3 regions of the Mesorhizobium sp. C089B genome follow, and region 2 is predicted to be linked to each of the others. Evidence: predicted binding sites of a transcription regulator. Region 2 holds the regulator's gene; each other region holds the start of a gene.
What was found. Region 2 encodes LexA, which represses DNA repair genes until DNA is damaged. Its sites were predicted from a motif close to TGTTCNNNNTGTGTTCNG; they were not measured.

Region 1 (3,279 bases), 280 kb from region 2:
GTTTGAAACGCAATACTAAAGAACTCGGTTACTTAAGCATCGGATAATAGACTGGATTTATGGCCGAACTCTGGCCGTGCCCTACATGGCGCCGGATTCTTCCTCGAAGCCGTCGTCGCTTTCGCCGCGCTCGGGGCCGCCATTTTCGAGAAACTTCTCGGCAATCAGCCCGGCATTCTGCCGCAGTGCCAGTTCGATCTCGCGCGCCGTGTCGGGATTGTCGCGCAGGAACAGTTTGGCGTTTTCGCGACCCTGGCCGAGACGCTGCGAATTGTAGGAGAACCAGGCGCCCGACTTCTCGACCACGCCGGCCTTGACGCCGAGATCGACCAGTTCGCCGGTCTTGGAGACGCCCTCGCCATACATGATGTCGAACTCGACCACCTTGAAGGGCGGCGCCAGCTTGTTCTTGACCACCTTGACGCGGGTCTGGTTGCCGACGACCTCGTCGCGGTCCTTGACCGAGCCGATGCGGCGGATGTCGAGGCGCACCGAAGCGTAGAATTTCAGCGCGTTGCCGCCGGTCGTGGTTTCCGGCGAACCGAACATGACGCCGATCTTCATGCGGATCTGGTTGATGAAGATGACCATGGTGTTGGAGCGCGAGATCGAGGCGGTCAGCTTGCGCAGCGCCTGGCTCATCAGACGAGCCTGGAGACCGGGCAGCGAATCGCCCATCTCGCCCTCGATTTCGGCGCGCGGCGTCAGGGCGGCCACCGAATCGACGACCAGCACGTCGATGGCGCCTGAACGCACCAGCGTGTCGCAGATTTCCAGCGCCTGCTCGCCGGTGTCCGGCTGCGAGATCAAGAGGTTTTCCAGATCGACGCCGAGCTTGCGGGCATAGACCGGATCGAGTGCGTGCTCGGCATCGACGAAGGCGCAGATACCGCCTTTCTTCTGGGCTTCCGCCACCGTGTGCAGCGCCAGTGTCGTCTTGCCCGAGCTTTCCGGCCCGTAGATCTCGACGATGCGGCCGCGCGGCAGGCCGCCGACGCCAAGCGCGATATCGAGGCCCAGCGATCCGGTCGGCACGGTTTCGATCTCGACGACCTGCTCGTTGGCGCCAAGCCGCATGATCGAGCCCTTGCCGAAGGCGCGCTCGATTTGCGACAGCGCCGCGTCCAGAGCCTTTGATTTGTCCACCGCTTTGTCCTCTACAAGCCGCAAAGAATTCTGAGCCATGATACATCACCCCTTGGTCGTCAATGAAGGCCGGACAATCCGTAATCCCTGCCCATTTTGTACTACTTTTGTTCTCGTTGGGCAAGAGGGGTCAAATATCTGAAAAGCACTCTTTATCCGGATTTGTTCTTTTTTTGTCTCATGGTTTCGTTTCCGGATGTATCCACCATTGGGCCAGACGCTCCGGCTGTTTCGATCGGCCGAATCGCCGGCTCGCCTGCGAAGCTCCGTCGCACAGCCTAGCGCTTGTCCGGTTCGAAAAACAAAGGTCATATCGCCGGCATGGTGAAATCAGCAAAGATACTGGCGGTGGGCGGCGCCCATATCGACCGGCGCGGTCAGGTGTCCGGTGCTTACGTGCCGGCGGCGTCCAACCCCGGCACGATGCGCGAGGATGTCGGCGGCGGCGTCTTCAACGCGCTGCGCAGCCTGGTGCGGCGCGGCGTCTCGGCCTCGCTTTTGTCGGTGCGCGGCGGCGATGCCTCGGCCGAGACGGTTGCGCGCGCCATCGCCGAGGCCGGCATTGCCGATCTGTCGGCGGTTTTCCTCGACCGTACGACGCCGAGCTACACCGCGCTGATCGACAGGGATGGCGAGCTGATCACCGGCTTTGCCGACATGGCGCTCTACGATTTGGCGTTCCCCAAGCAGATCCGCCGCTCCAAGGTGCGCGAGGTGGTCGCCGAGGCCGATGCGGTGCTCTGCGACGCCAATCTGCCATCAACGGCGCTGGAGCGGCTGGTGGGGGTCGCCGCCGGCAAGCCGGTGTTCGCCATTGCCATTTCGCCGGCCAAGGTGGTGCGGCTGATACCGGTGCTGAAGGAACTCGCGCAGGTCTTCATGAACCGGCGCGAGGCCATGGTGCTCGCCGGCGTCGATGCCATTGCCACCGAGCGCGAGACCGTCGACGGACTGCGCTGCAGCGGCCTCACCAGTGGCGTGGTGACGGCGGGCGACGGCCCGGTGCTGGGATTCGACGAAGCCGGCGCCTTCTCTATCCTGCCGCCGGCGCCGAGAAAAGTCGCCGACGTCACCGGCGCCGGCGACGCGCTGGCCGGCGCCACCATCGCTGCCCTGCTGCGCGGCCTGGCATTGCGCCAGGCCCTCCGCGAAGGCGTTGCCGCGGCGACGCTCGCCATCGAAAGTTCGGATGCCGTGCCGGCCTTCACCGCCACGACCTTCACCGAGGCACTGGCTCTTGTGCCCGACGCGCAGGAAATGGCATGAGGGCGGCCAATTGCCATTGCCGGAGCGCGGCGTCCAAGCGGACGCGCGGATCTCCGGATCGGAGACCATCATGACACCGCAAAGCGCCCGCCCCTTCATCGACCTCCACGCGCCCGTGGCCGAGGCGCTCGCCGCTGGCCGCCCCGTCGTGGCGCTGGAAAGCACCATCATCACCCATGGCATGCCTTACCCCGACAATGGCGCCATGGCCGCCAATGTCGAAAAGATAATCCTGGACAATGGCGCGGTGCCAGCGACGATCGCCGTGGTCGCCGGCCGCATCAAGATCGGACTGTCCGACGGCGAGCGCGAGTCGCTGGCCATGACCGGCGATGCCATGAAGCTGTCGCGCGCCGACCTCGGCTTTGCGGTCTCGCAAGGCCGCACCGGCGGCACCACGGTCGCCGCCACCATGATCGCCGCTGACATGGTCGGGATAAAGGTGTTCGCCACCGGCGGCATTGGCGGCGTCCACAAGGGCGCGGAAAAGAGCTTCGACATCTCGGCCGATCTCGACGAGTTGGCGCGCACGCCGGTCATCGTCGTCTCGGCCGGCGCCAAGGCGATCCTCGACATCGAAAAGACGCTTGAAGTGCTGGAGACGCGCGGCGTGCCGGTGATTGGCCATGGCTGCGAGACGATGCCGGCCTTCTGGTCGCGGCATTCGCCGTTCCGCGCGCCGCTGACCCTGCACAGACCGGAAGAGATCGCGCATTTCTACAAGACCAGGGCGGCACTTGGCCTGGTCGGCGGCATGCTGATCGCCAACCCGGTGCCGCAGGACGATGAAATTCCGGCCGACGAGATGGCCGGCTATATCGAGGCCGCGCAGAAGGCGGCGGAAGTGCAGAATGTGACCGGAAAGGC
Region 2 (3,279 bases):
TGTCGTTTGCCGCCACCGCCGCCCTTGTCGGCGCCTATGCCGGCTGGGCCGATTACCGCGCCGACAAGGTGAGAACGCCGCTGGCAAAGCGCTCCTTCGTCGGCTTCCTGTCGCGAAAATTCGCGCTGGCCATGGGCGGCCTCGCCATGACCTCGATCATCGCCGGCAGTGCAACCTTGCTGTTCGCCATCTGGCATTTTCAGCGTGTGTCGCCGCTCAGCCTGATCGCCAATCTGGCCGTGATGCCGATTGTTTCGTTGATCGTCATGCCCTTTGCCGTGCTCAGCGCACTGGCGATGCCGTTCGGCGCCGACGGGCCGTTCCTCTATGTGATGGGCAAGGGTCTGATGGCGATGATCGCTATATCGGCCTGGATTTCCGAGCGCTCGCCGGTCGACGCCGTCGGGCTGATCTCCATCCGCTCGGTGCTGTTGGTGGCGGTCGCCCTCGTCATCGCCACCATGGCCACCACCTGGCTCAGGCTGGCGGCCGTGCCTTTCGCGCTGGCCGGCCTGTTGACGGTGCCGCAGGTGCTTACGCCCGACGTGCTCATATCCGAGGACGCACATCTGGTGGCCATGCCGATAGGTGGCGGCGAACTCGCCCTCAACCGCGAACGCTCCAACGAATTCACCACGGACAATTGGAAACGGGCGCTGCGGGCCGAAACCATTATCCCGCCCGAGATTTTCGAGGCAACAGATACGCGGTTCGATCTCGATCCGCTCGATCTGCCGCCCGGGTCGCCCTTCTATTGCATGGGCGATCTCTGTATCGCCCGACACCCTTCCGGAGCCATTGTAGCCCTTGCCAAAGACCGCAAGACGGCGCGGCCGGCCTGTGCCTTCGCTAGCCTGATCGTCATCGATGACGCCACGGCCTACAATCCGTGCCGCGACCCGCTGGTGCTGGTCGTGACGAAGAAACAGCTGGCCCGCGACGGCAGCGCCGCCGTCTTCTTCGATCCGCAATCGGCAGCTGCAGCGCCAACCATCCGCTTCGCCGTCGACAAGCCGTATCGCCCCTGGCACGAGCAGCGCCGCTTCTCCCGCGAAGCGCGCGGCCTGCCGCCTTACAACCAGCGTGAAAAGTACAAACCCAAGCCGGCTCAGTAGCGCCGGATCAATCCGACAAGCTTGCCCTGCACCTTCACCCTGTCCGGTCCAAAAATGCGGGTCTCGTAGGCCGGGTTGGCGGCTTCCAGGGCGATCGAGGCGCCCTTGCGGCGGAAGCGTTTCAGGGTCGCTTCCTCATCGTCGACCAACGCCACCACGATCTCGCCGGGGCTGGCTGTGTCGGCATTGCGGATGATGACCGTGTCGCCATCGAAAATGCCGGCCTCGATCATCGAATCGCCCTTGACCTCGAGCGCGTAGTGTTCACCGCCCATGATCATGTCAGGCGGCACCGAGATCGAATGGGTCTGATGCTGGATGGCGTCGATCGGCACACCGGCAGCAATGCGTCCCATCACCGGGATCGACACCGCCGAAACGGCGTCGTCATTGCCGGCCGACATCGAACGCGACGGCGAGCCCGGCTTGATCTGGCGGCCGATACCGCCTTGGCCCATCGCGCCTTGTCCCTGGCCGCCTTGCCCTTGGCCGGTTTGACCAAGACTGCCCTGAATGACGCTCGGCGAAAACTTCCTCGCCGCATTGAGGCCTGGTGCGATCGAGTCGGGCAGCCGCAGCACTTCCAGCGCGCGCGCCCGGTTCGGCAGCCGGCGAATGAAACCGCGCTCCTCAAGCGCCGTGATCAGGCGGTGGATGCCGGACTTGGAGGCGAGGTCAAGCGCTTCCTTCATCTCATCGAAGGACGGCGGGATTCCGCTCTCCTTCAGGCGTTCATGGATGAACATCAGAAGCTCATGTTGTTTGCGCGTCAGCATCGCGGCCCCCAGGGGTTCTGAAACCAGAATCAGAAAAAACAAACCCAGAACAAACACTATCTGTTCCAGTTGTGTTCCGCAACCTTTTAAAGTTTAATGAATGTGTTGACGTTTTGTTCAGCGTGACGTTCGGCACCGCGAGCGGCGCTCGTAGTCGTTGGCCGGCAACGGGGTGAAACGAAGACAAAGTGCCCTGCGTCGTCGGCTACGATCGCCGCTTCCTTTTCGGATGGGGCTGCGCAGCATCCGCGCCGGGTTCACTCTGGGCATAGACCTGCAGCGTGTAGCCGATGTGAGCGGTCATCAGAGTTTTCGCACGTTCGACGTCGCGATCGAGGGCCGCTTCCATCAGGGCGGTATGGTGTTCGATCGCCACGGCGTCGCGCAGGGCCGCCACGGCCTTCCGGTGGCCATCCGTGCGGCCGGCGGCGGCGCGCAGCGTCGGGGCCAGACCCAGAAAGCGGTGATGGCGATGCAATTGGTCGGAAATCGTCGCATTGAAGCGCAGCAGCCAGCTGGATGTCGCGGCACTGAGCAGCGCCGCATGGAAGGCATCGTGTTTTTCGTACCACGCGTCGACCGCATCATCCGATGGATCGTCGAGAACAGACCCGCACCGTGAGAGACGATAGTGGGCGGCAACGACCGCGTCTTCCCACTCACGGTCGCCCTCCTCGATCGATTCCACCAGCAGGGGCAGTTCGACCACCAGCCGCGCACGCGCCAAATCCTCGAGCTCCGCCCGAGAGACGGGAGCGACCGCAAACCCGCGGTTGCTGATGGCGGTCACAAGCCGTTCCGCCTCCAGCCGCGACAGCGCCTCGCGCAACGGCGTCCAGCCGATGCCGTAGGTGTTGCGCAGCGTGCTCAGCTTCAACGGCGCGGCAGGCGCCAGCCGGGTCGCAAGAATATCGCGCCTGAGCAGGCGATAGGCCGCTTCCGTCTTCGAGGTCTGCTCGTCATCCAGCATCGTGATCCATCAGATATAAACGCTCGGCGGATCATTATATATCAAAGCCTTTCAATGGGTGAATTATATATAATGTTTGACAGTTCAAGGGCGACCACTCAAGATCGCCGGCATGTTTGGGCGGCAGGCTCCGCCGCGCGCGTTTGTCCATGGAGGGGCGCCGGATCATGAGCACGACACCCGATCTCGCTACAATCGAAGCAATGGATGCCGCCGATCCGCTGCGCTCCATGCGCGAACTCTTTGTCTTGCCGCAAGGCGTGATTTATCTCGACGGCAATTCCCTGGGCGCCGCGTCAGCGGTCGTCTTCAGCGAACTGCAGCAGGCCGCCACGCAGGAATGGGCGCAGGACCTCATTCGCGCCTGGAACACGGCTGGCTGGTTCAACATGCCGGTGGAACTGGGAGATCAGCTCGG
Region 3 (3,279 bases), 450 kb from region 2:
TCGATCCAGCGCCGGAACCAGAAGGTTGCGGAAGAGGCGCCGTCGCCATTCCTCGATGCCAGGACGCGCAAGGCCATGGGCGAGCAGGCCGTGGCGCTGGCCAAGGCGGTCGACTACCAGAGCGCCGGCACCGTCGAGTTCATCGTCGATGCTGAAAAGAACTTCTATTTCCTTGAAATGAATACACGATTGCAGGTCGAGCATCCGGTGACGGAGCTTGTTACCGGCATCGACCTAGTCGAGCAGATGATCCGTGTCGCCGCCGGCGAGAAGCTGGCGATCGAGCAGAGCGACGTCAAGCTGAACGGCTGGGCGGTGGAAAGCCGGCTCTATGCCGAGGATCCCTATCGCAATTTCCTGCCCTCGATCGGCCGTTTGACGCGCTACCGGCCGCCGGAGGAGGGCACGTTCGGCGACATCGTCATCCGCAACGACACCGGCGTCACCGAAGGTTCCGAGATTTCGATGTTCTATGACCCGATGGTGGCAAAACTCTGCACATGGGCGCCGACACGGCTGGCGGCAATCGACGCCATGTCGGAAGCGCTGGACAGTTTCGTCGTCGACGGCATCGAGCACAACATTCCATTCCTGGCGGCGCTGATGCAGCATCCGCGCTGGCGCGAGGGGCGGATATCGACGGGCTTCATCGCCGAGGAATATCCTGACGGCTTCGCGCCGATCGTGCCCAATGGCGATGAAAAGGCAGTGCTGGCGGCGATCGCCACCGCGGTCGAGCTTCTGCGCCGCGATCGGCTTGACCGGCTGGGCGGGCGGCTGGCGCCGCATTCGGGCGCACTCAAGCGCGATTGGGTGGTGAAGCTCGGCGACGACTATCTCCAGGCTTCGATCATCGAGGGCATGATCTCCATTCCGATGGAAATCGATCTGTCGGTCGATGGCGGCAAAGCGCTGACCGTGGCGTCCGACTGGCGGCCGGGCGACCTCATCTGGCGCGGCACTGTCGGTGCCCGCAAGGTCACGGCGCAGATCAGGCCGGCGCCGAACGGCCTGCGCATTGCCTGGAAAGGCATGTCGGTGACGGCGCGCGCCATGCTGCCGCGCACGGCGGAGCTGGAAAGGCTGATGCCGGAGAAGGTGGCGCCGGACACGTCCAAGATGCTGCTTTGCCCGATGCCGGGCCTGGTCGTGTCGATCGCGGTTGCCGAGGGGCAGGAGGTCAAGGCCGGCGAGACGCTGGCCGTGGTCGAGGCGATGAAGATGGAAAACGTGCTGCGCGCCGACCGCGATCTTGTCGTGTCGAAGCTCAACGCCAAGCCGGGTGACAGCCTGGCTGTCGATGCGGTGATCATGGAGTTCGCCTAGAGATTGTTTGGAAATTCTACTCCGGCGGCCATCTGAAGGTGGTTTCTGCGCTTCCCGTGCTCACGGACCAATGGCCGCTGCGCTCCGGTTCTCGAAACCACCATCATTATGACTCGCCAGAGCGAATTTCGAACAATCTCTGAGCCGTGCGGCTGGGTACGGAAGCCTGTGGTCGGTGGTCATTTGTGCTGGACTGGCATCGCCCGGTCCGGGACAATACATCTCCATCGACTCAAAGCCCTTCGAGCAATTTGAAACATCATGGCGGATGACAAACTTCCACGCGATCCCCTGAGGCGCGAAGCAGCGCTCGCTGCTGCGCGCCCGGAGGCGCCGGCGCGGCCGTTCATCCATCTGCGCGTGCATTCGGCGTATTCGCTGCTCGAGGGCGCCTTGCAGGTCGCCGCCGTTGTCGGTCATGCAGTCAAGGACGAGTGCCCGGCAATCGCAGTCACCGACACAAACAATCTGTTCGGCGCGCTGGAATTTGCCCAGAAGGCGGTGAAGGAAGGCATCCAGCCGATTATCGGTTGCCAGATCGATCTCGCCTTTTCCGGCGAGACCAGCGACGCGCAGCGCGACCGCCGCCGCCATGGTCCGGAGATGCACGCCGTGGTGCTGCTCGCCGCCACCGAGGCCGGCTACAGCAACCTCGTCAGGCTGGTCAGCCAGGTCTATCTGGAGACGCCGCCGGGCGAGCCCGTGCATCTGACGTCAGCAATGCTGGAAGGCCATAGCGATGGCCTGATCTGCCTCAGCGGCGGGCCGCGCGGCCCGATCGGCCGGGCGCTGAAGGAGGATCGCCGAGATCTTGCCGAGACGCGGCTGCTGGCACTCAAGGCGCTGTTCGGCGACCGGCTCTATGTCGAGCTGGACCGTGTTTCCGGTTATGACCGCGCTATCGAGAAATCATCGGTCGACCTTGCCTATATCCATGATCTGCCGCTGGTCGCCACGAATGAGGCGTTCTTCGCCGCCCGCGACGACTATGACGCGCATGATGCTCTGATCGCCATTGCCGAGGGTTCGGTGGTTGCCGCCGACAACCGTCGCCGGCTGACTTCGGACAATTTCCTGCGCAGCCAGGCGGATATGGCGCGGCTGTTCGCCGACCTGCCGGAAGCGATCGACAACACCGTCGAGATCGCGCTGCGCTGTTCCTATTATCCCAAGACCCGCAATCCGATCCTGCCACGCTTTACCGGCGGCGATGTCGCCGACAATGAGGTGGCGCTGAAAGCGGAGGCCGATGAGCTACGCCGGCAGGCGCATGAGGGGCTGGAGGCCCGGCTGGCGGCGCATGGACCCACCGCCGGCTACACGGTCGAACAATACCGCGAGCGGCTCGATTTCGAGCTCTCCATCATCGAGAAGATGAAATTTCCCGGTTACTTCCTGATCGTGGCCGACTTCATCAAATGGGCGAAGGCGCAAGGCATTCCGGTCGGGCCGGGCCGTGGTTCGGGCGCCGGATCGCTGGTCGCTTATTCCACCACCATCACCGATATCGATCCGCTGCGCTTCTCGCTGCTGTTCGAGCGCTTCCTCAATCCGGACCGCGTGTCGATGCCCGACTTCGACATCGACTTCTGCCAGGATCGGCGCGAAGAGGTCATCCGCTACGTCCAGCAGAAATATGGCCGCGACCAGGTGGGACAAATCATCACCTTCGGTACGCTGCAGGCGCGCGCGGTGCTGCGCGACGTCGGCCGCGTGCTGCAAATGCCTTACGGCCAAGTCGACAAGCTCTCCAAGATGGTGCCGCAGAACCCGGCCAATCCGGTCAAGCTGGCGGATGCCATCGCCAACGAGCCGCGCTTTGCCGAGGAGGCCGAGAAGGAGCCGATCGTGCAGACGCTGCTCGATATGGCGCAAAAGCTGGAAGGGCTCTACCGCCACGCTTCGACGCACGCCGCCGGCATCGTGATCGGCGACCGGCCCTTGTCGGAACTG

Region 1: a site for LexA is predicted at 1,244-1,261, ahead of recA (recombinase RecA). Genes of this name have one in related genera too.
Region 3: a site for LexA is predicted at 1,444-1,461, ahead of dnaE (DNA polymerase III subunit alpha). Genes of this name have one in related genera too.

Annotation. Positions count from the first base shown of each region.
Region 1 is NZ_CP100469.1:1,124,911-1,128,189, reverse strand. Features, by position in the region: gene recA (recombinase RecA) at 82-1,185, opposite strand; gene NLY44_RS05755 (carbohydrate kinase family protein) at 1,468-2,412, shown strand; gene NLY44_RS05750 (pseudouridine-5'-phosphate glycosidase) at 2,483-3,279, shown strand, end outside.
Region 2 is NZ_CP100469.1:1,408,856-1,412,134, forward strand. Features, by position in the region: gene NLY44_RS07090 (ComEC/Rec2 family competence protein) at 1-1,115, shown strand, start outside; gene lexA (transcriptional repressor LexA) at 1,109-1,891, opposite strand; gene NLY44_RS07100 (GntR family transcriptional regulator) at 2,097-2,861, opposite strand; gene kynU (kynureninase) at 3,029-3,279, shown strand, end outside.
Region 3 is NZ_CP100469.1:1,859,625-1,862,903, reverse strand. Features, by position in the region: gene NLY44_RS09450 (acetyl-CoA carboxylase biotin carboxylase subunit) at 1-1,326, shown strand, start outside; gene dnaE (DNA polymerase III subunit alpha) at 1,588-3,279, shown strand, end outside.